One region of the Massilia putida genome, then DNA from elsewhere that is predicted to be linked to it. Evidence: predicted binding sites of a transcription regulator. Region 1 holds the regulator's gene; each other region holds the start of a gene.
The links. The regulator sigma-54, encoded in region 1, starts transcription at its own class of promoters, with help from an activator protein. The targets are predictions, from matches to a motif close to TGGCANGNAANCTGCTTT.
Positions count from the first base shown of each region.

Region 2: a site for sigma-54 is predicted at 2,305-2,322, ahead of prpB (methylisocitrate lyase). Genes of this name have one in related genera too.
Region 3: a site for sigma-54 is predicted at 3,030-3,047, ahead of BVG12_RS23660 (TorF family putative porin). Genes of this name have one in related genera too.
Region 4: a site for sigma-54 is predicted at 2,410-2,427, ahead of BVG12_RS35165 (pilin). Genes of this name have one in related genera too.

Region 1 is NZ_CP019038.1:4,518,279-4,523,632, forward strand. Features, by position in the region: gene BVG12_RS22265 (KpsF/GutQ family sugar-phosphate isomerase) at 1-164, shown strand, start outside; gene BVG12_RS22270 (KdsC family phosphatase) at 164-697, shown strand; gene lptC (LPS export ABC transporter periplasmic protein LptC) at 713-1,315, shown strand; gene lptA (lipopolysaccharide transport periplasmic protein LptA) at 1,355-1,933, shown strand; gene lptB (LPS export ABC transporter ATP-binding protein) at 1,930-2,724, shown strand; gene BVG12_RS22290 (RNA polymerase factor sigma-54) at 2,727-4,226, shown strand; gene hpf (ribosome hibernation-promoting factor, HPF/YfiA family) at 4,297-4,656, shown strand; gene BVG12_RS22300 (enoyl-CoA hydratase/isomerase family protein) at 4,884-5,354, shown strand, end outside.
Region 2 is NZ_CP019038.1:5,895,933-5,901,286, reverse strand. Features, by position in the region: gene acnD (Fe/S-dependent 2-methylisocitrate dehydratase AcnD) at 1-90, opposite strand, end outside; gene prpC (bifunctional 2-methylcitrate synthase/citrate synthase) at 192-1,352, opposite strand; gene prpB (methylisocitrate lyase) at 1,371-2,261, opposite strand; gene BVG12_RS28475 (alpha/beta hydrolase) at 2,499-3,767, shown strand; gene BVG12_RS28470 (cation acetate symporter) at 3,664-5,331, opposite strand; gene BVG12_RS28465 (DUF485 domain-containing protein) at 5,328-5,354, opposite strand, start outside.
Region 3 is NZ_CP019038.1:4,816,194-4,821,547, reverse strand. Features, by position in the region: gene gshA (glutamate--cysteine ligase) at 1-146, opposite strand, end outside; gene BVG12_RS23670 (ammonium transporter) at 290-1,840, opposite strand; gene BVG12_RS23665 (P-II family nitrogen regulator) at 1,851-2,189, opposite strand; gene BVG12_RS23660 (TorF family putative porin) at 2,202-2,948, opposite strand; gene BVG12_RS23655 (accessory factor UbiK family protein) at 3,216-3,464, shown strand; gene BVG12_RS23650 (hypothetical protein) at 3,491-3,784, opposite strand; gene BVG12_RS23645 (YifB family Mg chelatase-like AAA ATPase) at 3,938-5,354, shown strand, end outside.
Region 4 is NZ_CP019038.1:3,364,148-3,369,501, forward strand. Features, by position in the region: gene BVG12_RS17160 (S9 family peptidase) at 1-247, shown strand, start outside; gene BVG12_RS17165 (O-antigen ligase family protein) at 356-1,819, opposite strand; gene BVG12_RS35165 (pilin) at 1,898-2,332, opposite strand; gene sucD (succinate--CoA ligase subunit alpha) at 2,652-3,533, opposite strand; gene sucC (ADP-forming succinate--CoA ligase subunit beta) at 3,551-4,720, opposite strand; gene BVG12_RS17185 (DUF2889 domain-containing protein) at 4,809-5,354, opposite strand, start outside.

The sequences.
Region 1 (5,354 bases):
TCATGCACGCGAACCCGCGCCGCGTGCATCCGGAACAGCTGGCGGTGGATGCCGTCGCCGTGATGGAAGAATTCCGCATCAACCAGATGCTCGTCGTCGACGCCGATGACGTCCTGGTCGGCGCGCTGCACATCCACGACCTCACGCGCGCCAAGGTGATCTGATGGTGACTCCGCTGGCACACATCGAGCGCGCGGCGCGCGTGAAAGTCATGATCTTCGACGTCGACGGCGTCCTCACGGACGGCAGCCTGACCTATGGCCCGGACGGCGAAGTCACGAAGACGTTCTACGTGCTGGACGGCCTCGGCATCCAGCTGTTGAACCGCACGGGCGTGCAGACCGCGATCATCAGCGCGCGCACGTCGCCCATCGTCATCAAGCGCGCAAGCGACCTGGGGATCACGCACGTGTTCCAGGGCCAGCACGACAAGCGCCTCGCGTTCGCCGAGCTGCTCGCCAAGACCGGCGTGACGGCCGAGGAATGCGGCTACATCGGCGACGACGTGATCGACCTGCCGCTGTTCACGCGCGTGGGCTTTGCCGTGACCGTGCCGAGCGGGCATCCGGAAGTGCGGCACCGCGCCCATTACGTGACGCAGAACCCGGGCGGCCGCGGCGCCGTGCGCGAAGTGTGCGACATGGTGATGCGCGCCCAGGGCACCTACGAACAGGCGCTCGCGCCTTACTTCGGATAAGAGGACGAGCGCGCCATGGCTCCCGCCTCCTACAAACGTACCGCGCACCGCTGGCGCCTGCTGGCCCTGATGCTGACCGCCGTATTCTTTGCGTTCGGCAGCTTCTGGCTCGTGCAGGTGATGCAGGGCGAGGAGAGCGGGCCGCATGCCAACCCGGGCAACGAGCCCGATTACATCGTCGACAACTTCAGCTGGGTGCGCATGTCGGAGGCCGGCAAGCCGCGCTACGTGATCTCGGGCGAACGCCTGACGCACCGCCCGGCCGACAACACGGCCCTCGTCGACAAGCCCGTCGTGCAGAGCCTCACCACCGAGCATCCGCCCATGACGATGACGGCCGAGCACGCGCTCGTAAACCAGAACCAGAACCAGATCGACCTGACCGGCAACGTCGACATCCAGCGCCCCGGCAACGCGGCGTCGCAGCCGCTGCGGATCCGCACGGAAGTGCTGACCGTGCTGACGGACGACGAGATCGCCAAGACCGACCGGCCGATCCACATGACGCTCGGTAAAGCATCGGTCGACGCCGTGGGCATGGTGGCCAACAACGCCACCCAGCAGATCGAACTGGGCGGCCGCGGCGCAATCAGCTATCCGCCGCGCCAGTCGCGCTGAGCCCGCTGAAGCCAATAGGCCAATAGAGAGGACAACCGAATGAAAAAAATACTCGCCGCCGCCATCTTCCTGCTGGTGCCGCTGGCTGCTTCGGCCGAGAGGGCGGACGCGCTCAAGCCGATCAACATCCAGTACGACAAGGCCAACGTCGACCAGGTGACGCAGAACTATGTCGCCACCGGCAACGTGATCATCACGCGCGGCACCATGATCCTCAAGTCGGACCGCGCCGAGGTCAAGGAATCGCCGGACGGCTACCACACGTTCATCCTGACGGCCGAGCCGGGCAAGCTCGCGACCTTCCGCCAGAAGCGCGATGGCGGCCCCGACCTGTGGGACGAAGGCCGCGCCCAGCGCATCGAATACGACGAGCGCAACGACCTCGTCAAGCTGTTCTCGAAAGCGATGATCCGCCAGCTCGAGGGCCAGAAGGTCACGCAGGAAATGGACAGCAAATTCATCTCCTACGACAACCGCAAAGAGGTGCTGGTCGGCCGCAACGACGCCACCGGCGCCGACAAGCCGGGCAATGGCCGCGGCAGCATCACGCTGCAGCCGCACCGTGCGCCGGCGCAGGCGACCCCGGCGGCCGCCCCGGCACCGGCGGGCAAGCAATGACGGAGGCCCGCACGATGGACGTACGCACCGAGGTTCCGCCGGTCGAATGCGGCGGCAGCACGCTGGTCGTCAAGGGCCTGCAGAAGAGCTACGGCAAGCGCCTCGTGGTGCGCGACGTGTCGCTGCAGGTCGCGTGCGGCGAAGTCGTCGGCCTGCTGGGGCCGAACGGCGCGGGCAAGACGACGTCGTTCTACATGATCGTGGGCCTGGTGCCGTCGGACGCCGGCAGCATCGACATCAACGGCACCGACATCATGCGCCTGCCGATCCACCGGCGCGCGCTGCTGGGCCTGTCGTACCTGCCGCAGGAAGCGTCGGTGTTCCGCAAGCTGACGGTCGAAGAGAACATCCGCGCCGTGCTGGAATTGCAGCGCGAGAACGGCAAGCCGCTGACCAAGACGCGCATCGCCGAACGCCTCGACGAGCTGCTGACCGAGCTGCAGATCGAAAAGTTGCGCGAGAGCCCGGCCCTGTCGCTGTCGGGCGGCGAGCGCCGCCGCGTGGAGATCGCGCGCGCCCTCGCGACCAATCCGCGCTTCGTGCTGCTGGACGAACCGTTCGCCGGCGTGGATCCAATTGCCGTCATCGAGATCCAACGTATCGTGCGCTTCCTGAAGGAGCGCGGCATCGGCGTGCTGATCACGGACCATAATGTGCGCGAGACGCTCGGCATCTGCGACCGCGCCTACATCATCAACCAGGGGGCGGTGCTGGCATCCGGCCGACCCGACGACATCATCGCCAATGAATCGGTGCGCCGCGTTTACCTGGGCGAACACTTCCGAATGTAGTCATGAAACAGACGCTGCAACTCAAGACTTCACAGCACCTTGCACTGACGCCCCAACTCCAGCAATCGATCCGGCTGTTGCAGCTGTCGACTCTGGAGCTGCACCAGGAAATCGAGCAGGTCTTGAGCGAGAACCCCTTGCTCGAACGGCTCGACGATCCGCTCGACCGGTCGGTGCGCCTGCTGGCCGACGGCGCCATCAACAGCGCGCCGGCATCGACGCAGGCCGGTGAGGCGCCGGCCGCGCAGGGCTCGGGCGAGGAGGGCGGCGCGCCCGCCGAGCATGGCAATGGCGAGAACGGCGAAGCGGGTGGCGACAGCGGCGAAGGCGGCGGCAGCGAAGCCGGCGAGGACTGGGGCGAGTACGGCCGCAGCGGCAGCGGCGGCGACGATGAAGACGGCCGCCCGCAACTGGAAGCGAGTCCCGTCACGCTGCGCGAGCACCTGATGGAGCAGGTGCGCCTGACGTGCTGCGCGCCGCGCGACTGCGCGCTCGTGGAACTCGTCGTCGATGCGCTGGACGACAACGGTTATCTGGAAGAGCCGCTGGAAGACATCCACGCGCGCCTGCCGGCCGAACTGGAGATCGAGTTCGAGGAATTGCGCATGGCGCTCGCCCTCGTGCAAAGCATGGACCCGCCCGGCGTGGGTGCGCGCAGCGCGGCCGAATGCCTGGCCCTGCAGATCCGCCGCATGCCCGGCGTGCCGCTCGTCACGCGGCGCATGGCGCTCGTCATCGTCGAAAAATACCTGACGTGGTTCGCGCAGCGTGAATTCAACAAGCTCAAAAAGGCGCTCGATTGCGACGACGAAGACCTGCGCGAAGCCCAGGCCGTCATCCGCCAGTGCAACCCCCATCCGGGCGCGGCGTTCGCCTCGGATGTGTCGGACTTCGTCGTGCCCGACGTGATCGTGCGCCGCGCCAAGGACGGCTGGAGCGTGCAGCTGAATCCGGAAGTGATGCCGCGCCTGCGCGTGAACAGCCTGTACGCCTCGCTGATGAAGCAGGGGAAATCAGAAACACAGCTGGGTGCACAGTTGCAGGAAGCCAAGTGGCTCATCAAGAATATGCGGCAGCGCTTCGACACGATCCTGCGCGTGGCCCAGGCTATTGTGGATCGCCAGCGCAACTTTTTCTCGCATGGCGCAGTCGCGATGCGGCCCCTTGTTTTACGTGAGATAGCTGATACACTAGGTCTACACGAGAGCACAATTTCTCGAGTCACAACTCAGAAATATATGCTGACCCCGCACGGCATGTTCGAGTTGAAGTATTTCTTCGGGAGTCACGTTGCCACCGAAGCGGGAGGCGAAGCATCGTCGACGGCAATACGGGCCCTCATCGTACAACTGACAGGAGCAGAAGACCCCAAGAATCCCTTATCCGACAGCAAGATCGCGGAGATGCTAGGGGAACAGGGAATGGTGATCGCGCGGCGCACGGTCGCGAAGTACCGTGAGGCGCTGAAGATTCCACCCGTCAGCCTCCGCAAATCCTTGTAGCAAACTCTTGCAACAACGTTGCCATTTGCGCTTGATGCGCGCACGGCAACGCATCTTCAAAGGAGTGTGTATGAATCTCACAATCAGCGGACATCATCTCGATGTAACTCCAGCCATCCGAGAATACGTACAGAACAAGCTCGAACGCATCACCCGCCATTTCGATCAAGTGATCGATTCCCACGTCATCCTCTGCATCGACAATCTCACCGAGAAAGAAAAACGCCAGAAAGCGGAGATCAACCTGCGTGTCGCGGGCAAGATCGTCCATGTCGCCAGTGCCGCGCACGATTTATATGCCGCGATCGACATGCTGATGGACCGCCTCGACCGTCAGGTCGTCAAGTACAAGCAAATGCTCAAGGATCATGACAACGCGTGCATCAAGCGCATGTCCGAAGGAGGAGAGGAAGCTGCCGTCGCGGCGTGATACCACGCCAGCCGCAGCACCGAGGAACGAAGGGCGCATTGGCGCCCTTTTCGTTTTTATGGGCGCTACAATGTATCTCTGATTATTTCAATAACAAGGAGGAGCCTCGCAAAACCGTCGCGAGCGGCAGCAATGTTGTTTGAGAAGCGCAGCTGTACGACGAGTACAGCGAGCATCGCGGAACGACAGTGCAACGCGCAGCAGGTTTTTCGACGCGCCGAAGAGACATGACCGAACACGTACTGACGCGGATCGCCAACCGCACGGGCATCATCACCCTGGACCGACCGAAAGCGCTGAACTCGCTGTCGCTGGACATGGTCCGCGCACTCACTGCGACGCTGCTCGCCTGGCGCGAACATGCCGGCATCGACGCCGTCGTCATCGCCAGCACGAGCGAGAAAGCCTTGTGCGCCGGCGGCGACATCCGCTTCTTCCATGAGGCCGGCAAAGCCACGCCGCAGACGGGCAGTCCGCTGCTGGAAGATTTCTTCACCGAGGAATACGCGCTCAACCACCTGATCCACTTTTACCCGAAGCCGTATATCGCGCTGATGGATGGCGTGGTGATGGGCGGCGGCATGGGCATCGCCCAGGGCGGGCCGGATTGCGGCCTGCGCATCGTGACGGAGCGCTCGAAGATCGCCATGCCCGAGGTGAACATCGGCCTGTTTCCGGACGTGGGCGGCAGCCACTTC
Region 2 (5,354 bases), 1.4 Mb from region 1:
GGCGCCGGGCTGGATCTCGTCGACGGCGGCGCGCGCGTCGAAGTAATGCAGGCTGGTGCCGTGCAGGGGTTTGCGATATTGGCTGTTCATAGTCTCGATCTCATCATCCGCGGCCTCCCGGCGTCATTCCCGCGCAAGCGGGAATGACGATTTGAAGACCTCGTCTCTCTTATCTGAAGGCCTCGTGCCTCTTATTTACGCTCGGCCAGCGGCACGAACTGCAGGTCTTCCGGCCCGACGTAGTTCGCGCTCGGGCGGATGATCTTGTTGTCGATGCGCTGCTCGATCACGTGGGCCGACCAGCCCGACGTGCGCGAGATGACGAACAGCGGCGTGAACATCGCCGTCGGCACGCCCATCATGTGGTACGACACGGCCGAGAACCAGTCGAGGTTCGGGAACATCTTTTTGACTTCCCACATCACGGATTCGAGGCGCTCGGCGATGTCGAACATCTTCATCGAGCCCGCGCTTTGCGACAGCGTGCGCGCCACTTCCTTGATCACCTTGTTGCGCGGGTCGGAGATCGTGTAGACCGGGTGGCCGAAGCCGATGACGACTTCCTTGTTCGCCACGCGGTTGCGAATGTCGGCTTCCGCTTCGTCCGCGTTCTCGTAGCGCTTCTGGATGTCGAACGCGGCTTCGTTGGCGCCGCCGTGCTTCGGACCGCGCAGCGCGCCGATCGCGCCCGTGATCGCGGAATAGATGTCGGAACCGGTGCCGGCGACGACGCGCGCGGTGAACGTCGACGCGTTGAACTCGTGCTCCGCGTACAGGATCAGCGACGTGTGCATCGCCTTGACCCACTCGTCCGACGGCTTCGTGCCGTGCAGCAGATGCAGGAAGTGGCCGCCGATCGAGTCGTCGTCGGTCTCCACGTCGATACGCTTGCCGTTATGGCTGTAGTGATACCAGTACAGCAGCATCGAGCCGAACGACGCCATCAGGCGGTCGGCGATGTCGCGCGCGCCGGCGATGTTGTGGTCGTCCTTTTCCGGCAGCACGCAGCCGAGGACGGAGACTCCGGTACGCATCACGTCCATCGGATGCGCGCCGGCCGGCAGCGCCTCCAGCGCCGCTTTCACCGACTGCGGCAGGCCGCGCAGCGATTTCAGCTTGGCCTTGTAGCCGCGCAGTTCCGCCTCGTTCGGCAGCTTGCCGTGCACGAGCAGGTAGGCGATTTCCTCGAACTCGCTGTTGTCGGCGACGTCCAGGATGTCGTAGCCGCGGTAGTGCAGGTCGTTGCCGGAGCGGCCCACGGAGCACAGCGCGGTATTGCCGGCGGCGACGCCGGACAGCGCAACGGATTTTTTCGGTTTGAAGGTTGGGGTGTCGGTCTTCACGTCGGTCATCTTGGTCTCCTCGTTTTGTTATTTGGCTTTGTTCTGGGCGAACAGCGCGTCGAGCTTCTGTTCGTAGCTGTGGTAATCGATGCGCTCGTACAGTTCGGCGCGGGTCTGCATCGTGTCGACGACGTTCTTCTGCGTGCCGTCGCGGCGGATGGCCTCATAGACGTTTTCGGCGGCCTTGTTCATTGCGCGGAACGCGGACAGCGGGTACAGGACGATGTCGACGTCGGCGCCGCGCAGCTCGTCCACGGTGAACAGCGGCGTCGCGCCGAATTCCGTGATGTTGGCGAGGATCGGCACCTTGACCGCCTTCTTGAATTGCGCGTACATCTCCAGGCTCGTGATGGCTTCCGGGAAGATCATGTCGGCGCCCGCCTCCACGCAGGCGACCGCGCGTTCCACGGCCTTGTCGAGGCCTTCGACGGCCAGCGCATCGGTACGCGCCATGATCACGAACTGGTCGTCCGTGCGCGCGTCGACGGCGGCCTTCACGCGGTCGACCATCTCGCCCTGGCTGACGATCTCCTTGCCGGGACGGTGGCCGCAGCGCTTGGCGCCGACCTGGTCCTCGATGTGGCAGGCGCCGGCGCCGGCCTTGATCAGCGAGCGGACCGTGCGCGCGACGTTGAAGGCCGAGGAACCGAAACCGGTGTCGATGTCGACGAGCAGCGGCAGGTCGCACACGTCGGTGATGCGGCGCACGTCGATCAGCACGTCTTCGAGGCCCGAGATGCCGAGGTCCGGCAAGCCCAGGGATCCGGCCGCGACGCCGCCGCCGGACAGGTAGATGGCGCGGTAGCCGGCCCGCTTGGCCAGCAGCGCATGGTTGGCGTTGATGGCGCCGATCACCTGCAGCGGATGTTCTTCCTGGACGGCCTGGCGGAATTTGGCGCCGGCGGATTGTTGGCTCATGTCCTTACCTTTCTGTAGCGGGTCTGATGAATATGGCTCATGCATTGCAAAGACCGTGCCAATCGCTCGCGGGCGCGGACAGCCTGGATTTTCAAGCACTTGGGCGTACGGGGCAAGCGCGGCAGTCCACGGCGCGTTGCACGGCGTTTCAATATGAAACATTGGATGAAACGATTGACACATCCTCTGAAATTGAACAGACTGCGCGCGACCGCATCGATCACGACAAGGGGAACCATGTTCAAACGCTCAACCAGGCTATGCGCCGCGCTGCTGGCCGGCCTGTCCATCACCACGCTCGCCGGCGCCGCCGGGCCGGACAGCCGCGCGGACGCGGTCAACATCATCGCCGACATGCGCCGCATCGTCACGCCGCAAGGCATCGAAGAGACACGCGCGGTACGCATCGGCGGCATCGAACAGTGGATCAGCGTGCGCGGCACGGACCGGCGCAACCCCGTGCTGCTGATGCTGCACGGCGGCCCGGGGTATGTCTCGATGCCGACGAGCTGGTACTTCCAGCGCGGCTGGGAAGAGTATTTCACGGTCGTGCAATGGGACCAGCGCGGCGCCGGCAAGACCTATACGGCCAACGATCCGGCCAAGGTGGCGCCGACGATGACGCGGGCGCGCATGCTGCTCGATGCCGAAGAGATGGTGGCGTTTCTGCGCAAGGAATTCGGCAAGGACCGCATTTTCGTGCTCGGCCACTCGTGGGGGTCGTCGCTCGGCATCCAGCTGGCGCAGCGCCATCCGGATTGGCTGCACGCCTACATCGGCATCGGCCAGATCACCGACGGCATGGAGAGCGAGCGCCGCGGCTGGCGGTTCACGATGGATGCGGCGCAACGGGAAGGCAACCGGGAAGCCATCCGCGAACTGGCATCGATCGCGCCGTATGCCGCGCCGGGCAAGCCGCTCGTGCTCAAGGATTTATACCTGCAGCGCAAATGGCTCGCGCGCTACGGCGGCGCCGTGTACGGTAGAACAGGCTCCGACGCGGAATCGAATGCCGTCAAGCTGGCGCCGGAATATACGGACGCCGACCTGCGCACGATCTGGGACGCCACGGAATTTTCGAGCAGCCGCATGCTGACGGACGTGCTGTCGCAGGACTTCAGCGTCTATACGACCTTCTCCTGCCCCATCGTCATCTTCAACGGGCGCCACGACTACAACGTGTCGGCGTCCGCGGCGGCCGAGTGGTTCGCGAAGGTGAAGGCGCCGTCGAAACAACTGGTTCGAGAACTCGGCGCACGAGATCTTCAACGAGGAGCCGGGCAAGACGCTGGTCTCGCTGGTGCGTTACGCGCGGCCGTTCGCGGAAAAAGCCGGGGACGTGGCGCCGTAAACGAAAAAACCCGCACGCGGGCGCGTGCGGGTTTCGCGGATCGAGGTTCGATCAGTGTGCCGTCGCGCCGGAGGCGCCGATACCGGTCTCCGAACGCACTTCCTGTGCTTCGAAGCCGGCCTTGTCGATCGCGGCACGCGGGCTGTTGTCGGTGATCGAGAACAGCCAGATGCCGACGAAGCCGACGGTCATCGAGAACAGTGCCGGCGACGTGTACGGGAAGATGGCGGACGCGTTATGGAACACGTCGACCCACACGGACTTCGACAGCACGGTCAGGATGAACGCGGTGGCCAGGCCCAGGAAGCCGCCCACGGTCGCGCCGCGGGTGGTGCACTTGCTCCACAGGACGGACATGAACAGCACCGGGAAGTTGGCCGAGGCGGCGATGGCGAAGGCCAGCGAGACCATGAAGGCCACGTTGATCTTCTCGAACACGATACCCAGCAGCACGGCGATGATGCCCAGGATGACCGTGGTGATCTTCGACACGCGCAGTTCGCTGCCCGGGGCCGGCTGGCCCTTCTTGATGACGGTGGCGTACAGGTCGTGCGACACGGCCGAGGCGCCGGACAGGGTCAGGCCGGCCACGACGGCCAGGATGGTCGCGAAGGCCACGGCCGAGATGAAGCCGAGGAAGACGTCGCCGCCGACGGCGTTCGCGAGGTGCACGGCCGCCATGTTGTTACCGCCCAGCAGTTTGCCGGCAGCGTCCTTGAACGCCGGGTTCGTACCGACCAGCACGATCGCGCCGAAGCCGATGATGAAGGTCAGGATGTAGAAGTAGCCGATCCAGGTGGTGGCCCACAGCACGGACTTGCGCGCTTCCTTGGCGCTCGGGACCGTGAAGAAGCGCATCAGGATGTGCGGCAAGCCGGCCGTGCCGAACATCAGCGCCATGCCGAACGAGATGCCGGAGATCGGGTCCTTGATGAAGCCGCCCGGGCCCATGATCTTGTCGTGGGTAGCGTGCACTTCGACGGCCTTGGCGAACAGCGCTTCCGGGCTGAAGTTGTACATGGCCAGCACGGAGAACGCCATGAACGAGGCGCCGCCCAGCAGCATCACGGCCTTGATGATCTGCACCCAGGTGGTCGCGGTCATGCCGCCGAACAGCACGTAGATCATCATCAGCGCGCCGACGATGACGACGGCGATCCAGTAGTCCAGGCCGAACAGCAGCTTGATCAGCTGGCCGGCGCCGACCATCTGCGCGATCAGGTAGAACAGCACGGTGACCAGCGTCCCCGATGCCGCGAACGAGCGCACCGGCTTCTGCGCGAAGCGGTAGGCGGCCACGTCGGCGAACGTGAAGCGGCCCAGGTTGCGCAGGCGCTCGGCCATCAGGAACGTGATGACGGGCCAGCCGACGAGGAAGCCAATCGCATAGATCAGGCCGTCGAAGCCGTTCGCGAACACGGCGGCGGAAATGCCCAGGAACGAGGCGGCCGACATGTAGTCGCCGGCGATCGCCAGGCCGTTCTGGAAGCCGGTGATGCCGCCGCCGGCCGTGTAGAAGTCGGAGGCCGAGCGGGTGCGCTTGGCGGCCCACTTGGTGATGAACAGGGTGAAGATCACGAACACGGCGAACATCGTGATCGCGGTCCAGTTGGTGGGCTGCTTGGTGGCCTGGCCCAGGTCGGGCGCGGCGAGGACGGCGCCGGTGGCGGCGAGCAGGGCCGCGGCGGCGGCACTGCGGATGAGGGTTGTCGTCTTCATGCGCGTACCTTTTCCTTGCCGGC
Region 3 (5,354 bases), 300 kb from region 1:
CGCAGGTCCACCGAGCAATAGAACGGCGGCGTGTGCTCCTGCCACTCGAGGCGGAACCAGCGTTCGATGGCAGGCGTGGCTTCGAGGATTTTCTTTTCCAGGTCCAGCAGGGGACCGGTCAGGGCAGTGGCGAGGTGGGGAACCATAAAAATGACGTCCTTCGGGCTTCTTGGCGATATGGTAAGCCGAGATTGGGGCTGACGAACGTTTTTTAAAGTCCCTTATTCGTTCAGGAAATAAAAAAGCGCCCCGAAAGGCGCTTTTTTGAACCGAATTAACGGATTGACAATCAGGAGTGATAAGCCTGCTCGCCGTGGCTCGTGATGTCCAGGCCTTCGCGCTCCTCGTCCTCGGGGACACGCAGGCCGACCACGACGTCGACGATCTTGTAGGCAATGAACGAGACGACGGCCGACCACACGATGGTGGTGCCGACGGCTTCCGCCTGCACCAGCACCTGGTGGGCGATCGAGTACGGATCGGCGGACATCTTGTTGGTGACGTAGTCGAAGATGCCCTGGCCGCCCAGTTGCGGTGCCGCGAACACGCCGGTCAGCAGCGCGCCCAGGATACCGCCCACGCCGTGCACGCCGAACACGTCCAGCGAGTCGTCGGCGCCGATCATGCGCTTCAGGCCGTTCACGCCCCACAGGCAGACGATGCCGGCGACGAGGCCGATGATCAGTGCGCCCATCGGACCGACGTAGCCGCAGGCCGGGGTGATGGCGACGAGGCCGGCGACGGCACCCGAGGCGCCGCCCAGCATCGACGGCTTGCCCTTGGTGATCCACTCGCCGAAGACCCACGACACGGTGGCGGCGGCGGTGGCCAGCAGGGTGTTGATGAAGGCCAGCGCGGCGACGTCGCCCGCTTCCAGGGCCGAACCGGCATTGAAGCCGAACCAGCCCACCCACAGCAGCGAGGCGCCGATCATGGTCATCGTCAGCGAGTGCGGCGCCATCGATTCACGGCCGTAGCCGACGCGCTTGCCGATCAGGACTGCACCGACGAGGCCGGCGATAGCGGCGTTGATGTGCACCACGGTGCCGCCCGCGAAGTCGAGGGCGCCCTTCTGGAACAGCCAGCCGGCCTTGGCGGTCTCGGCGTCGAGGGTGGCGGCGGTGATGGCGTCCGGACCGGTCCAGAACCAGACCATGTGGGCGACCGGCAGGTAGCCGAACGTGAACCACAGCACGACGAACAGCAGCACGGCCGAGAAGCGGGCGCGCTCGGCGAAGGCGCCGATGATCAGGCCGCAGGTAATGGCCGCGAACGTGCCCTGGAACGCCACGTAGACGAACTCGGGGATGACGACGCCCTTGCTGAAGGTGGCCGCCGTCGCGAACGTGGCCTTGGCCGGATCCCAGATGCCGTTCAGGAACAGACGGTCGAAGCCGCCGATGAACGCGGTGTTCTCCGTGAACGCCAGCGAGTAGCCGTACAGGCACCACAGCACGATGATGACGGCGAAGATCATGAAGACCTGCAGCAGCACGGACAGCATGTTCTTGGAGCGGACCAGGCCGCCGTAGAACAGGGCCAGGCCCGGGATCGTCATCATGATCACCAGCAGGGTGGCGACCATCATCCAGGCGGTGTCGCCCTTCTGCGGGGTCGGTGCGGCGGCGGCGGCCGGGGCGGCCGGGGCGGCAGCGGCCGCAGCGACAGGCGCCGATGCTGCCGGTGCCGCGGCCGCCGGGGCGGCCGGTGCGCTGGCGGCCGGTGCGGCAGCGGCGATTGCTGCCGGTTTGGCGGCATCCTGGGCCAGGGCCGGGGCGGATGCGGCCAGCGCCATGGCGACGGATACGCCTGCGATCAGTTTTGTGATGGTGTGGATCATCGGATTCCCCTTACAGCGCTTCGTTGCCGGTTTCACCGGTACGGATACGGACTACCTGCTCCAGGTTGGAGACGAAAATTTTGCCGTCACCGATCTTGCCGGTGCGCGCGGCGCTCTGGATCGTATCGATCACCTGGTCGACGATGGCGTCGTCGACCGCTGCCTCGATCTTGGTCTTCGGCAGGAAATCGACGACGTATTCCGCGCCGCGGTAGAGCTCGGTATGGCCCTTCTGGCGGCCGAAACCCTTCACTTCGGTCACGGTGATACCCTGGACGTTGATTTCCGAGAGGGCTTCACGCACCTCGTCGAGCTTGAAGGGTTTGATGATGGCGGTAATCATTTTCATACGATTGCCTCTTCAGAAAGTTTTTGAAACAGTGAGCAGGGCCGCGGACTTGCCCAGGTTTTCCGCGGACGGGCTCCGGTAGGCACTGGTGTCGGCCTTGATCCACGCCAGGGCCACCGAGCAGACGCCCAGGTCCTTGGTCACGCCGAGCTTGTAGTCAATGTAGGAAAGCGAACCGTTATGACGCACGTTCTGGCGGCCGGCATGCAGGTTCAGCGTGAAGCCGCTGCCGACGTCGACGTTGGCGCCGATGTCCAGGTAGCCGCTGCCCTTGCTGTCGGCCGTGCCGAACAGGTTCGTCAGCGAATGCGAGTACTTGACGTAGGCCGGGCCGAAACCGAGCTGCCCGTACAGTTCGAAGGTGTTGGCATTCGGATGCAGGCCGTTGCTCGGGTAGAAGTAGTACAGGCCGCCCACGTCATAGGTGATGTCGCTGGTGATGTTGCCGCGCTTGCCGCCGTAGAAATCCCATTCGACGTCGCCGCTGCCGCCCGCATCCTTGGTCCACTTGATGGTGGACAGCCAGGTGCCCGCGTACAGGCCGGTCGGGTTGTGGGTGTAGTCGGCGCCGCCCTGCAGCGCGGGGTCCAGACGCGATTGGGAAATGCCGCGGTAGCGATAATCGCTCGTCAGCGCCGCATTGAAGCTCACCTCATTGTCCGGCTTCTGCTCCTCGGCGCCGGCCAGCCCGATGCCAAGGCTCCACAGGCTGACGGCCAATACTGCAACGTGGGGCCAATTGCTGTTACGACGCTTCATACACACTCCCTTGTAGTTGAACATATTCTTGAGTTGCGGTTTACAATCCGGGATCGCGACCTCGTTATGGTTTATGGTTGATTAGCAGGATGCGTGCCACCCCTTGTCGGCCCCGGTACTCGCTTGTTTTTCGCGCCTTATGCCCCCACTTTTTTGGTTTCAAAAAACAAACGAGACCAGGACGCGTGCGCCGTCACGGTGCACGCACCAATTCAGGACCATGCGCACCACATTGGTGCGGCGCGCCGACTCAAGGAATAGTGTGAAATGAACAATTTTTTTAATGATTTGCAGGGCAAGCTCAACGAAGTCTTCGAGAACTCGCCCGCCAAGGACATCGAACGCAACGTCAAGGCGATGATGACCCAGGGTTTTTCGAAGCTCGACCTCGTGACGCGCGAAGAGTTCGACATCCAGGCCCAGGTGCTGGCGAAGACGCGCGCCAAGCTCGACGCGCTCGAACTGCGCGTGGCCGAACTGGAAGCAAAGCTGGCGGCCGCCGATACCAAGGCTTGAGCCCTACGGGCGGCCTTGCGCCGCCCTCACCTCGCGAACCGCACCATCAACCGCCACGCCGCGAACAAGGCCGCGCCGCCCAGGCTGACCGCGAGCACGATCGCCACCATCCAGCCCACCGGATTGGTCAACCCGGCGCTGTCCGCTGCAAAGACCAACGCACACGCCAGCGCCACTTGCGCGATCCATACGGCCCGCAGCGGCCGGAACGCGCCCGGATCCCCGCGCCGCCACAGGCGCAGCGCCACCCACGTCACAGGCCCGCACAGCAGGCAGAACAGGAGCGCGAGGGCAAGCAGGGCAAGAATCAGTCTGGGCATGCGTCGATAGGATCAAGGCCGGCCAGGCGGCCGGGCCCGCTACATTACCAGAGCGCACGCGAAAAAAGTTCGGTGTCCATGCCTGTCCCCTCTCAACAGGCATCCGTTCCGCTTGCCTAAGATGAGGCCTCGTCCACCGCTGAAGGAACCCGATTGAGCCTCGCCGTCCTCAGGAGCCGCGCCCTCGCCGGCATGGAAGCGCCCGCCGTCAGCGTGGAAGTCCACCTGGCCAACGGGCTGCCGGCCATGAATATCGTGGGTCTTGCCGACGCCGAGGTGCGCGAGTCGAAGGACCGCGTACGCGCCGCGCTGCAGAACTCGGGCTTCGAGGTCCCGAGCCGGCGCATCACGATCAACCTCGCGCCGGCCGAACTGCCCAAGGAATCGGGCCGGTTCGACTTGCCCATCGCGCTGGGCATCCTGGCCGCGTCCGAACAGATCCCGGCCGCGGCGCTGGACGGCTATGAATTCGCCGGCGAACTGTCGCTGTCGGGAGAACTGCGCCCCGTGCGTGGCGCGCTGGCGATGAGTTTCGCGATGCTGCGCCGGCACACCGATGGCGACGCGCCGGCGCGCGCCTTCGTGCTGCCCTGGGCGAACGCGGACGAAGCGGCGCTCGTGACGGACGCCGCCATCTATCCCGCCCGCTCGTTGCTGGAGGTGTGTGCGCACTTCGCCGCCAAGGCCGACGACGCGCGCTTGCAGCGCTACCGGCCCGCGTCGTCCGATGATGCGCCCGTGTACCCGGACTTCGCCGACGTCAAGGGCCAGCAGCAGGTCAAGCGCGCGCTCGAGGTGGCGGCCGCGGGCCTTCACTCCGTGCTGCTGATCGGACCGCCGGGCGCCGGCAAGAGCATGCTGGCGTCCCGCTTCCCCGGCCTGCTGCCGCCGATGTGCGAGGACGAAGCGCTGGAGACGGCCGCGCTCCAGTCGCTGGCCGGCAGCTTCGCCATCGAACGTTGGCGACGGCGGCCGTTCCGCAATCCGCACCACACGAGTTCCGGCGTGGCCCTCGTCGGCGGGGGACAAGTGCCGCGGCCCGGAGAAATTTCGCTGGCCCATCACGGCGTCCTGTTCCTGGACGAGCTCCCGGAATTCGACCGCAAGGTGCTGGAAGTACTGCGCGAACCGCTGGAAACGGGCGCCATCACGATCTCGCGCGCTGCCCGCCAGGCCGACTTCCCCGCGAACTTTCAATTGATCGCGGCGATGAATCCGTGCCCGTGCGGCTGGCTGGGCCATCCATCAAATAAATGCCGCTGCACGCCGGACGCCGTCCAGCGCTACCAGGACCGCATTTCCGGCCCCCTCCTCGACCGCATCGACATCCAGGTGCCCATGACGGCGATGGCGCCGGACACGATGGCCCAACTGGCCGACGGGGAGCCGAGCGCGGCCATCGCGGAAAGAGTCGCGTGCGCGCATGCGCGCCAGCTGGCGCGCCAGGGCAAGGCCAATCAAAAGCTGACGACGCGCGAGATCGACACCCACTGCCGCCTCGACGACGCCGCCGAGCGGCTGCTGGGCGACGCTATGCAGCACCTGCACTGGTCGGCGCGCGCCTACCACC
Region 4 (5,354 bases), 1.2 Mb from region 1:
TGAGCGCTTCAACCCCGTGCTGCACGTGAACAAGTGGAAGACGCCGATGCTCGTCGTGCAGGGCGACCTCGACTTCCGCATCCCGACGGCCCAGGGCCTGTCCACGTTCACGGCACTGCAGCGCCGCGGCATCGACAGCAAGCTGCTCGTGTTCCCGGACGAGAATCACTGGGTCCTGAAACCCGCCAACTCGTTGCTGTGGCATCACACCGTCATCGGCTGGCTGGATCAGCACCTGAAACAGTAAATGACGGACCTGGATCCGGTGCGCTGCACGCTGTTGCGGAATCTGACGTATGAAGGGTTGCCGGCGGATCGGCAAAAGATCGTGTAAGCGCCGCCGGCCCGCTATCGCTCAAAAAAAGCCCAGTTCCCACAGGCGCGGCCAGCGCAGGCCCCGGTTCACGGCGGCGTTCGGCGTACCGTCGTTCATCACGTCGACGACATCGGCGTAGACGCCCCCGGCCAGGGCAACCAGCGCGACCAGCAGGATCAACATGGTGGCGAGTCGCGTTGCCCCGCCGGCTGCACGCGGCGGCTGCGCCGCCGGGGCGCTCATGCGTACCCAGGCAATGGCGAATCCGAGGTACAGGGCGATCGCCAACTGGCTCTGGGGCATCACGATCAGGCCCGAAACCAGGCCGTCGACGAGCACCGCGGCGCCGCTGACCAGCAATGCCGGCAATACGACACTGCCGCCTTCGACGGACGACATGCCCGCGCGCGAACGCACGAGCGCACTCATGCCCTGGAACAAGGCGAAGCCAAGCAACGGCAGCGCCGGCAAGCCCCACTCGACCGCAATCTGCAGCACCCAGTCATGCGGATGCGCCGCCAGGCGGAAGCGGAGCGCATCGTGGGCGAAGTGCATGGGACCGACGCCGAACCAGGGATGCTGGCGGATCAGTTCGAGAGCATTTCCCCATATAAAGGAGCGCATGCTCGAAGGATCGTTCTTGCTACGTTCGAGCGCATAGTCGAGGGCGCCGAAGCTGCCGTTGCCGGCGAGCACCGGCACGATGACGAGGAAGACGACATACATGGCGATACCGCCTGCGAAGGTCACCGCGAATGTCTTCAGGTAGGCGACTGCGGAACGCCGCAGCACGATCGCGGCGAACACGACGCCGGCCGCGAGTCCCAGCAGGCTGCCGCGGCCCGTCGTGGCGATGATGCTGAGCCACCAGAGCGATACCAGCGTCAGCCAGAGGTAACGCAAGCGGGACGCGCGTGGCGTCAGGCAGCAAAGGAGGACCAGCAGCGGAAGCAGCACCGTCTGCGTATGGTTGAAAAAGCGGATATTGCTGAAGCCGGGCGCGAAGTCCAGGGCTTCCAGATGGGTGCCAAGCGCGAATGAAGCGCAGTAATTGACGACGATGCGCACCGCATGCAGCACGGCGGCGCAACCGAGGGCCTGCAGCGCTATCTGCATCACCGGCATGCCGCCGCGCTGGACCTGGGCGGCGATTGCCAGCGCCATGGCCAGCAGCAGCACGAACATCGCCACCTCGACCCCGGCATAACCGGGCGCGTAGGCCATCGTGGCGGCCACGGCACCGTAGGCGAAAAACAGGGCGAGGCTGCGGCCTCCCCAGGAAGCGCCGAAGAACGCGATCAGCCCATCGGATCGGGCGAGGACAAGGGTGAGTCCTGCCAGCAGCAGGAACGCGATTTCATGGATACGCTGCTCGTCGTGTCCTATCCTGCTCAAGAAATTGATCCCCAAAACGACAATCAAGGCGAACAGGTAAGCGGCCGGCACGATCCGCTTCCAAACGGGATGATTGTCAAGCTTGGCGGTTGCAGTCGTTGTCGTCATGGCGGAAAGTAATAAAAAATGCCGCCCAGCTTACACTGAGCGGCATTTTCAGAAGGATCGTCGGGAGACGAGGTCCGATTAGCTCTGGCCGACGCAGACGCCGGTGGTGCCGATCAGCTTTTGCTTGATAGTCGCTGCGGCGCAGCTCCAGCCACCGTTGACATCGCGGGTCAGGACGATATTCTGGCCGGAGACGGTCGACGGGCCGCCGACGATGGCGCAGGTCAGCGTGGTGCCGGTCACGGTGAAGCTCGAGCAGTTGGCGGTGGCGGTGGTCGACAAGCCGACGTCTGCAGGCGTGCTCGGCGTTGCGCCTTCGTTCAGCTTGACTTCAAAGGCGGTCTTGCCGGCCGACACTTCGCCCAGCGCGGCGGCGAATTTCGACTTGGCGACGTAGTCCTGGTAAGCCGGGATCGCCACGGCGGCCAGGATACCGATAATCGCGACAACGATCATCAGTTCGATCAGGGTGAAGCCGGCTTGGGCCTTCTTGACGATTTTCGGTGCTTTCATGATGTTTCTCCAGGTTGGGGGCACTGCAAATTAAAGGGTGTTTCGTATTCGGTACTGCTTGCTTCTGCCCTGTACTATATGCAACCGCCGTGCCAGGTCGTTTCCGTATGGAATCGTTAGCACCGTGCTATCAAATTGTGGGTTTTCGCGTGTTTTCCGCATTGCCGCATGACAATTTTTGTCACCGGGCATGGCGAAAATTGTCATCCTGCCGGATTTTGTTGAGTTGCGACAAAAATTGTCAGCTTGTCGTGCCCGCCTGGACGAAAAAAAACGGGACGCCGAAGCGTCCCGTTTCATCGGATACGGATCCGCGGGATTACAGCATCGCCTTCAGCAGACGCGCCATTTCCGACGGGTTCTTAGTCACCGTAATGCCGCAGGCTTCCATGATTTCCAGCTTGGCTTGCGCGGTGTCGGCACCGCCCGAAATCAGCGCGCCGGCGTGGCCCATGCGCTTGCCCGGCGGCGCGGTGACGCCAGCGATGAAGCCGACGACCGGCTTCTTCATGTTGTCCTTGATCCAGTAAGCAGCGTTGGCCTCGTCCGGGCCGCCGATCTCGCCGATCATGATGACGGCGTCCGTGTCCGGATCGTCGTTGAACATCTTCATCACGTCGATGTGCTTCAGACCGTTGATCGGGTCGCCGCCGATGCCGACTGCCGACGATTGGCCCAGGCCCAGCGCGGTCAGCTGACCGACGGCTTCGTACGTCAGCGTGCCCGAACGGGACACGACGCCGATGCGGCCTTTCTTGTGGATGTGACCCGGCATGATGCCGATCTTGATCTCGTCCGGCGTGATCAGACCCGGGCAGTTCGGGCCCAGCAGCAGGGTCTTCGAACCGGCCTTGGCCATGCGATCCTTGACTTCCATCATGTCACGGACGGGGATGCCTTCGGTGATGCAAATCGCCAGGTCCAGCTCGGCTTCGACGGCTTCCCAAATGGCGGCGGCGGCGCCTGCCGGCGGGACGTAGATGACCGACACGGTGGCGCCGGTTTCCTGCTTGGCTTCCTTGACGCTCGCGAAGATGGGGATACCCTCGAAGTCCTCACCGGCTTTCTTCGGGTTCACGCCGGCAACGAAGGCTTCACGGCCGTTCGCGTAGTCGCGGCACATGCGGGTGTGGAATTGGCCGGTCTTGCCGGTGATACCTTGGGTGATGACTTTGGTGTCTTTGTTAATCAGAATCGACATTTTATTTCCTTCGCGAATTAAGCTTGGCCAGCTGCAGCGGCAACGACCTGCTTCGCTGCGTCTTCCATGGTGTCAGCCGAGATGATCGGCAGGCCGGAGTCGGCCAGCATCTTCTTGCCCAGGTCTTCGTTGGTGCCCTTCATGCGGACGACCAGCGGCACTTGCAGCGACACGGCCTTCGATGCGGTGATCACGCCTTCGGCGATCACGTCGCAGCGCATGATGCCGCCGAAGATGTTGACCAGGATGGCTTTCAGGCCCGGGTTCTTCAGCATGATCTTGAAGGCTTCCGTGACCTTCTCGGCGGTCGCGCCGCCGCCGACGTCCAGGAAGTTGGCCGGCTCGCCGCCGAACAGCTTGATGGTGTCCATGGTGGCCATGGCCAGGCCGGCGCCGTTCACCAGGCAGCCGATGTTGCCGTCCAGCGAGATGTAGGCCAGGTCGAATTTCGATGCTTCGACTTCAGCCGGATCTTCTTCGTCCAGGTCGCGGTAGGCGACGATTTCCGGATGGCGGAACAGGGCGTTCGAGTCGAAGTTGAACTTGGCGTCCAGGGCGATGACTTTGCCGTCGCCGGTCAGGATCAGCGGGTTGATTTCGGCCAGCGATGCGTCGGTGTCCCAGTAGGCTTTGTACAGGCCTTGCAGGTTGGCGCGGGCAGCCGGGATCGAGGCTTCCGGCACGCCGATCTTGGCGGCGATGCTGTCAGCGTCGGCGTCGGTCAGGCCGACGGCCGGATCGATGGCGATGGTGTGGATCTTTTCCGGGTTGCTGTGTGCGACTTCTTCGATGTCCATGCCGCCTTCCGACGAGGCCATCAGCACGACGCGCTGGGTGACGCGGTCGGTGACCATCGACACGTACAGTTCTTTCTTGATGTCGGCGCCTTCTTCGATCAGCAGGCGGCGGACTTTCTGGCCTTCCGGACCGGTCTGGTGGGTCACCAGCTGCATGCCCAGGATCTGGTTCGCGTATTCACGCACTTGTTCCAGCGACTTGGCGACTTTCACGCCGCCGCCCTTGCCGCGGCCGCCAGCATGGATCTGGGCCTTGACCACCCAGACCGGACCGCCCAGCTCTTCAGCTGCCTTGACAGCCTCGTCAACCGACAAGCACGGAATGCCGCGCGGAACGGTCACTCCGAATTTTCGGAGGATCTCTTTGCCCTGATACTCATGGATTTTCATGCTGGCTTCCCTTCTTCTGTTACTGATGTAGTTTAGAAATGCGAATGAATAAATAAAGCGACAAATCCGGAGTCTACTCCGGACAACACTACCCCGGCACCGCCTTTAGCGACCAGCGCGGATAGTACGTTTCGACGGCGGGGCCATCGAGGCGCAGTGCGTGGCAGCGGTCCAGTTCGTAAGGCCGCTCGGTCGAGGTATCGACCGAACGGTTGGCCATCGCGTCATCGGCGAAGGCCTGGATTGCCGCGGTGGGCAGGACTTGCGCGAGTTCGGTCAGGTGGGTGCAGCCGAGTACCCCGGACAGGCGGTCCTTCAGATGCAATCGGAAATGTTTCAGCAGCGACAAGCCGATCAGCTTTTTATAAGCAGGAGCAATGGTGTCGCAGAAACCGGGATAGGGTACGGCGTCGGACGCGGCTTCGGCGTCGACGATATTCATGTCGCGGTCGATGGTCACGCGCAGCTTGAGTTCGTGCACCGGCAGGCCGGCCGGGCGGGAACCGGAAGGCAGGGCAATGTCATGCGTCTTGGTGTCGCGGATGCAGGCGTCGAGATCCCACAGGCCATCGTCGCGCGCGAACACGTCGACAGTGATGGCGCGCGTGTGCCGAGGCTTACGCGGAGCGGGTGG